2 regions of the Bacillus paralicheniformis genome follow, and region 2 is predicted to be linked to the other one. Evidence: predicted binding sites of a transcription regulator. Region 2 holds the regulator's gene; the other holds the start of a gene.
The links. The regulator Rex, encoded in region 2, represses fermentation and respiration genes when NADH is low (regulators of the CRP and FNR family bind a similar motif). The targets are predictions, from matches to a motif close to TTGTGAAATATTTCACAA.

Region 1 (3,473 bases), 1.4 Mb from region 2:
TGCCAGCTTTGTGATCGTGGTCTGGATGTATTTTCAGGAAGTGAGCAAAACATCGACCAAAACGAAGACGAACCATTTATAAACCTTTCCTGCAAAAGGAGCCTTGAGCTGATGTGCTCAGGCTCTTTTTTTGGGACTTTATTCATAAGTTCACAATATTGTTTATATTTAAAAGGTCACTCAGCCTTATTTAACGTTAAAATAAGAACTGCTAAAGGGGTGACGCTCAATGAATATTTCTGTTAGAAAATCAGACACAGATTTGCTCTCAGACGATCTGCATCACTTGCTGGAATCAATCAGTACACGACGAAAAATCAGGCAGGACACATTCCTTTTTCAAGAAGGGATGGATGCGGAGGAACTGTATCTTATTCAGTCGGGACTTGTCCAAATCGGCAAATTGACGTCCGATGGCAAAGAACTGACACTCAGAATGTGCAAAAAAAATGATATTGTCGGGGAGCTTACGCTTTTTACAGAAGATGCGAAATATATGCTGAGCGCAAAGATCCTCTCTGATGGCGAAGTGTTGGTCATCAATAAAGATAAGCTTGAAAAAGAACTCATACAAAACGGTGCACTGACGTTTGAGTTTATGAAATGGATGAGCACGCATTTGCGAAAGATTCAATCGAAAATCCGCGACCTTTTGCTGAATGGTAAAAAAGGCGCGCTCTACTCCACCTTGATCCGTCTCGCAAACAGCTACGGCATCACAAGAAGCGACGGGATTCTCATCAATATTGTGCTGACGAACCAGGATCTGGCGAAATTCTGTGCCGCCGCAAGGGAGAGCATCAACCGCATGCTGAGCGACCTCCGGAAGAACGGTGTCATTTCAATTGAGGACTCGGGAAAAATCGTCATTCATCAGCTCAACTATTTAAAACGCGAAATCGACTGTGAAAACTGCCCGCTCGACATCTGCAATATCGACTGAAAAAACGAAAACAAACAAGGACATGAAGCACAGTGTCCTTGTTTTTTACGTTTGCAGCAGAAAAACGATCAACACGGCCATAAAGAAACAGGCATTCACCAGCTCTGAGATTCCGATTGTCTTAATCGACAGTTTCCTTCCATGTAAAAACCACGCTCTGAAACTGCTCGGCACTACACCAAGCACGGCCCATCCTGCCCCCGCGGCCAGCGAGATGAACGGCAGGAATATGTGGTATCCCCATGAATAAAGTTTAAACCGATTGTTTTTCTTTTCGCGGATCATCGACTTGACATAAAAGGCGCTCCCTGTGAAAAACAAAGCGGACTGGATAAAAACAAACAATGCTTCACCATCAAGCTTCCCCGCTCCCATCCAGAAGCTCGCAAGCCCGCCCGCGCTGAAAACAAGGATTGCCGCAATATCATTTAAAAGCGCCCTGTCGTTGTTTCTTTTCGCATAATAAAGATTGATGAGAAAGAGCGGAAACATCGGCAGCCCGAGAAAAACGAGCCGCGGCTCCAGCCAGACCGAAATAAGCAGGAAAACGACGGCCGGAATGCCGTAGATGAGAACCCATTTTTGGTAGTAAACGATATTTTTCTTCTTCACCATCATCGTAGCCGGAAATGCCGCAAGATATAGAAACAGCCATCCGCAGAACAGCGGAATATGCTTTACATCCGCGCCCCCGGCGAACATGCCGAGAACAAACGGGATGACAAGCATCGCCCAGGCGCCGTGCTGCTTCGGTATGAACACTTTCATCACGCATCCTCCCTTCTTTTCTATTACATTATAAAAGTTTCGTCTTTTTTACACAGTGACATTTTGCATACAGGCGTGTGAAATAAATCACTGCGCCCTCCAGCCCGGCGCTTTATACTAAATGCTAATATATAGAAGGAGGATATACCATGGACCGGTTTGACTACTTATTGTTTCTGAAAAATCTTCCTATGTTTCTCGGGGTACCCCTTCCGATCATCAAAAGGCTGCTGAAAAACGGGAAGGTGATCGATATCCAGCCATCTCAGCATTCGCGATCGTTCCTTCATTCGCAATCCGTCTATTTTGTTTTAAAAGGGGAAGTTCATTTTTCTGACAGAAGACTTCCAGAAGAATCCCGAACGATCGCCGAGTGGGAAAAAGGCGATGTTTTCCCTATTGATCAAAAAGGCGAACCTTTCGTATCTCCGTTTATTTCAGTCAACACTGCCGCAGAAACCGCCGTACTTGAAATTCCATTTCATACTTTCAAAAAAATGATGACTTATAACCGCCAATTACAGACGAACTTTCTCATGCTGCTTCAGCAGAATTTGTATTTTTCCTACCAGCTTTTTTTGCGTTACCTCAACTCCTCCGCAGAAGACGACGCGTGAGAAGGGCCTCCCCCTTCTTTCCCTTCCTTTTCTAAATGTGATCTACTTAACTTTTTTTCTTTTTCATTTCCGCTACGATACACATGAATGCAAACGAAAGGACAGATGAAAGATGATACATTGCGATTTCGACAAGTCTCCGTTTATCGTCATTTGGGAGCTGACAAGAGCGTGCGAGCTCAAGTGCCTTCATTGCCGGGCATCGGCTCAAAATAAACGCGATCCGCGGGAGCTCACCCTGAAAGAAGGAAAAGATTTAATCGATCAAATTCATGCGATGGACAATCCCCTCCTCGTGCTGACAGGGGGTGACCCTTTAATGAGAGACGACGTATTCGCCATTATTGAGTATGCCGTCCAAAAAGGGGTTCGCGTCTCTATGACCCCGAGTGCCACGCCGAATGTTACAAGAGAAGCGATTCAATCAGCAAAAGAAATCGGCTTATCCCGATGGGCGTTCAGCTTGGACGGGCCAACCCGAGAGATTCATGATCATTTTCGAGGAACGGACGGTTCCTTTGACCTGACCATGAAGGCCATACGCTACATTCATGAATGCCATCTGCCTCTGCAGATTAATACCGTTATATCCGCTTATAACATCGATTACCTGGATGAAATGGCAAAGCTGATCGAAGAATTGAACTGTGTATTATGGAGTGTATTTTTTCTCGTCCCGACAGGCCGCGCGAAGCGGGAAGATATGATTTCGCCGGTGGACCATGAAAAAGTCTTTCTTTGGCTCAGCCGTTTGGCAAAAGAAGCGCCTTTTGACATCAAAACGACAGCAGCCCAGCACTACCGACGGGTCGTTATTCAACAAAAAATGCGGGAAGCGAAAGACCCCAACATGAAAATCCGCTATGAACACGCATTGCAGAAAGGGAAAATGGATGCGATCGGCGGATTGGGCCGGGCTCCGAAAGGTGTGAACGATGGCAACGGCTTTATGTTTATCTCCCATATCGGCGATGTATATCCAAGCGGACTCCTGCCGTTTAAAGCCGGAAACATCCGCGAACAGCCGCTGGCTGAGATTTATCGCGAATCACCGATCTTTAAGGATTTGCGAAATCCGGACGGATTTAAAGGAAAATGCGGCGTCTGTGAATTCCGCCATGTGTGCGGCGGTTCGCGCTCGCGTG
Region 2 (3,473 bases):
GTTCAAGCCATGTCAGGGTATCGATATCCAAGTGGTTTGTCGGTTCGTCCAAAATGAGGAGGTCGGGTTTTGTCAAAAGCATTTTTCCGAGGGCAAGCCTTGTTTTTTGACCTCCGCTTAAGTCCTGGACGCGGACGGAGTCGTCAAATCCCGCAAAGCCGAGCCCGTGCATGACGGATCTGACCTCTGCCTCATATTGGTAGCCGCCTTTGTCCTTGAACTCCTGCTGAAGCCTGTCATACGTCTTCATCAATGATTCAAGCATGTCCGGTCCGGCCTGCGCCATCTTTTCCTCGATCGCGCGCATTTCTTGTTCCATTTTTTTCAGAAAATCAAATACCGACAGCAATTCCTCTTTGAGCGTCAGCTTGGAATCGAGGCCGGAATGCTGGTCAAGGTAGCCCATCGTCAAATCTTTCGGCTTGATGATGTCCCCCTTTTCATATGAAAGTTTTCCTGCGATAATCTTTAGAAGAGTCGATTTTCCGGCGCCGTTGCGTCCGACGATCGCAATCCGGTCCCGAGATCTGACTTCGAGTTTTATATTCGTTAAAATCGTATCGGCTCCAAACGATTTTGAAAGTTGGTTCACTTGTAAAATCATCATGATCTTTCACCTCTTGTCTGCTATTTTAAGTGTAGCCTATCACTGCGCAGTCAGCAAACAATTAAGTGAAGTCTGGAAGATTTTAGCCAAAGAAAAAGACAGAATGAAAAAAATAGTGTATGATCGTTATAAGGAGAGTTCAGAACATGAATGAGTTTACACATTTTAATGAACAAGGCAGAGCCAAGATGGTTGATATAAGCGAAAAGGAAGCTTCAGTACGCACAGCTGCGGCTGTTTCAAGCGTGTCTATGAATCGAACAGTACATGAAAAAATCAAAAACCGGGAAATCGGAAAAGGCGATGTATTGTCGGTGGCGCAAGTGGCCGGAATCATGGCCGCAAAACAGACATCCGCCATCATCCCGATGTGCCATCCGATCGCTCTGAAAGGAGTCGACATCGCCTTTCGCTGGGAGGAGAAAGAACAGAAGAGCATCCTGCATATTCAATCTAAAGTGAAGACCAAAGGGAGCACAGGTGTGGAAATGGAAGCGTTAACTTCGGTCTCCGTATGTGCGCTGACCGTATATGACATGTGCAAAGCGGCGGATAAGGGAATGGTGATAGGACCGACCTTTCTTCTCGAAAAGACAGGCGGGAAAAACGGTGACTATAAAAGGGAAAAAGCTGATGTAGACATGGAGGATTAGTTTATGAACATGGATCATTCAAAAATTCCGCAAGCGACAGCGAAACGGTTGCCATTATATTATCGTTTTTTAAAAAACCTTCATGCATCCGGAAAACAGCGTGTATCTTCCGCTGAGCTGAGCGATGCCGTCAAAGTCGATTCTGCGACCATCCGCAGGGACTTCTCGTACTTCGGCGCGCTCGGAAAAAAAGGATACGGCTACAATGTCAATTATTTGCTGTCCTTTTTCAGAAAGACGCTTGATCAGGATGAAATGACGAACGTAACGCTCATTGGCGTGGGGAATTTGGGGACAGCCTTTCTCCATTACAATTTTATCAAAAATAATAATACAAAAATCGCCATGGCGTTTGACATCAATGAGGAAAAAATCGGAACCGAGGTCGGCGGTGTTCCCGTCTATGATCTGAATAGACTTGAAGAGCATATGACGGATGATATCCCCGTCGCCATTTTGACGGTACCGGCTCAAGCCGCACAGTCGATTACAGACAGGCTGGTGGAGCTTGGCATTAAAGGCATTCTTAATTTCACGCCGGCCCGCTTGAATGTGCCGGAACACATTCGCATTCATCATATAGATTTGGCGGTTGAACTTCAGTCGCTGGTGTATTTCATGAAACATTATTCAATGCAGGAAAAGTAAAACGGAAAACGAAAAATAAAGGAAAGGGGGCAGGCTTTATGCCAATCGGTCCTGGAAGCTTTATTTTAATTGTCGTGGTGGCGCTTTTGATATTCGGCCCGAAAAAACTTCCCGAGCTGGGAAGAGCAGCGGGAAACACGCTGAGGGAGTTTAAGAATGCGACAAAAGGTTTGGCTGACGACGATTCCGATAAAAAGAAAGAAGATCAGTAGGATAGGATGACATTTATGAAGGAAAGAGAAATGTCGCTGATAGAACATATCACAGAACTACGCAGACGGCTTGTGATCACTTTTTTCTTTTTTGTTTTATTTGTTGTGGCAGGCTTTTTATTGGCAAAGCCGCTGATTATCTATCTGCAGCAGACGGATGAAGCGAAGCTGCTGACGCTCAACGCGTTCAAGCTGACCGATCCTTTATTTGTGTACGTGCAGTTCGCTTTCATCATCGGCGCCGTCTTGACTTCGCCGCTTGTTTTATACCAGCTGTGGGCTTTCATTAGCCCGGGGCTGTATGAAAAAGAACGAAAAGTGACGCTCAGCTATATTCCGATATCGATTATTCTTTTTTTAGGCGGCATTGCCTTTTCTTACTTTATTTTATTTCCGTTTGTCGTGGACTTTATGACGAGAGTCTCAGATGATCTGAATGTCAACCAGGTCATCGGAATACACGAATATTTTCAGTTTCTGCTTCAGTTGACGCTTCCTTTTGGCTTATTGTTTCAGATGCCTGTGGTCATCATGTTTATCACAAGGCTCGGCCTCGTGACGCCGATGTTTTTGGCGAAAATCAGAAAATACGCATATTTTGTGTTGTTCGTCATCGCGGCGCTCATTACACCGCCTGAGCTTTTGTCGCATTTAATGGTCTCAGTGCCATTGCTCATTCTTTATGAAATCAGTATCGTGATTTCAAGAATATCCTACAGGCAGGCGCAAAAAACAATGATTCAAGAGGAAAATCAAGCGTTTTTGAACGACCATACAAAATAAGAGCCATTCTTTTTCAGAATGGCTCTTTTCCTTCACAAAAAAGGCTATTGATCTTTTCGTTTCATCTTGCCGGCCAGGGCGAACATTTTAAAGGAAATGCTGATATTATAGGCTGCGAAAAGCATCAGCAGGATCGTGTAAAAAGACCACATGCTTCCGGGCGAGGTTGCCGCCAGATATGTAAACAGCACACCCGTTAATAAATAAATCGCTCCCCAGAATTTAGGGCTTCTCATCATAGAAATCCTCCAATAATCATTTGCATTTTCTCGACGTGTTTCAAATATTCTTCAATAGGCTCCCGGAATGTCTGCAGTAAGACGACGAGCGTATTCATGGCGACATGGGCGAAAATAGGCACGATAATCCGGTTGGTTCTGACATATAAAAAGGCGAATGTGAATCCCATTGCTGTATATATGAGCAGATGGCTGAAATCTAAATGGACGACCGAGAAGAGCACCGAACTGAACAAAGCGGCAATGAAAAAATTCGTTTTCTCATAGATTGCACCGAAAATGATCTTTCTGAAAATGATTTCTTCAAGAATCGGTCCGAATACAGAAGAGA

Region 1: CP943_RS10700 (YwiC-like family protein) is a predicted target of Rex. The motif match lies at 1,787-1,804, and genes of this name have one in related genera.

What each region holds. Positions count from the first base shown of each region.
Region 1 covers NZ_CP023665.1:2,069,539-2,073,011, reverse strand. The annotation lists gene CP943_RS10710 (nitrate/nitrite transporter) at 1-82, shown strand, start outside; gene CP943_RS10705 (fumarate/nitrate reduction transcriptional regulator Fnr) at 230-943, shown strand; gene CP943_RS10700 (YwiC-like family protein) at 989-1,711, opposite strand; gene CP943_RS10695 (cyclic nucleotide-binding domain-containing protein) at 1,861-2,328, shown strand; gene CP943_RS10690 (TIGR04053 family radical SAM/SPASM domain-containing protein) at 2,441-3,473, shown strand, end outside.
Region 2 covers NZ_CP023665.1:692,727-696,199, forward strand. The annotation lists gene CP943_RS03545 (ABC-F family ATP-binding cassette domain-containing protein) at 1-607, opposite strand, end outside; gene moaC (cyclic pyranopterin monophosphate synthase MoaC) at 754-1,260, shown strand; gene CP943_RS03555 (redox-sensing transcriptional repressor Rex) at 1,264-1,908, shown strand; gene CP943_RS03560 (twin-arginine translocase TatA/TatE family subunit) at 1,947-2,120, shown strand; gene tatC (twin-arginine translocase subunit TatC) at 2,127-2,903, shown strand; gene CP943_RS03570 (YdiK family protein) at 2,948-3,139, opposite strand; gene CP943_RS03575 (CPBP family intramembrane glutamic endopeptidase) at 3,139-3,473, opposite strand, start outside.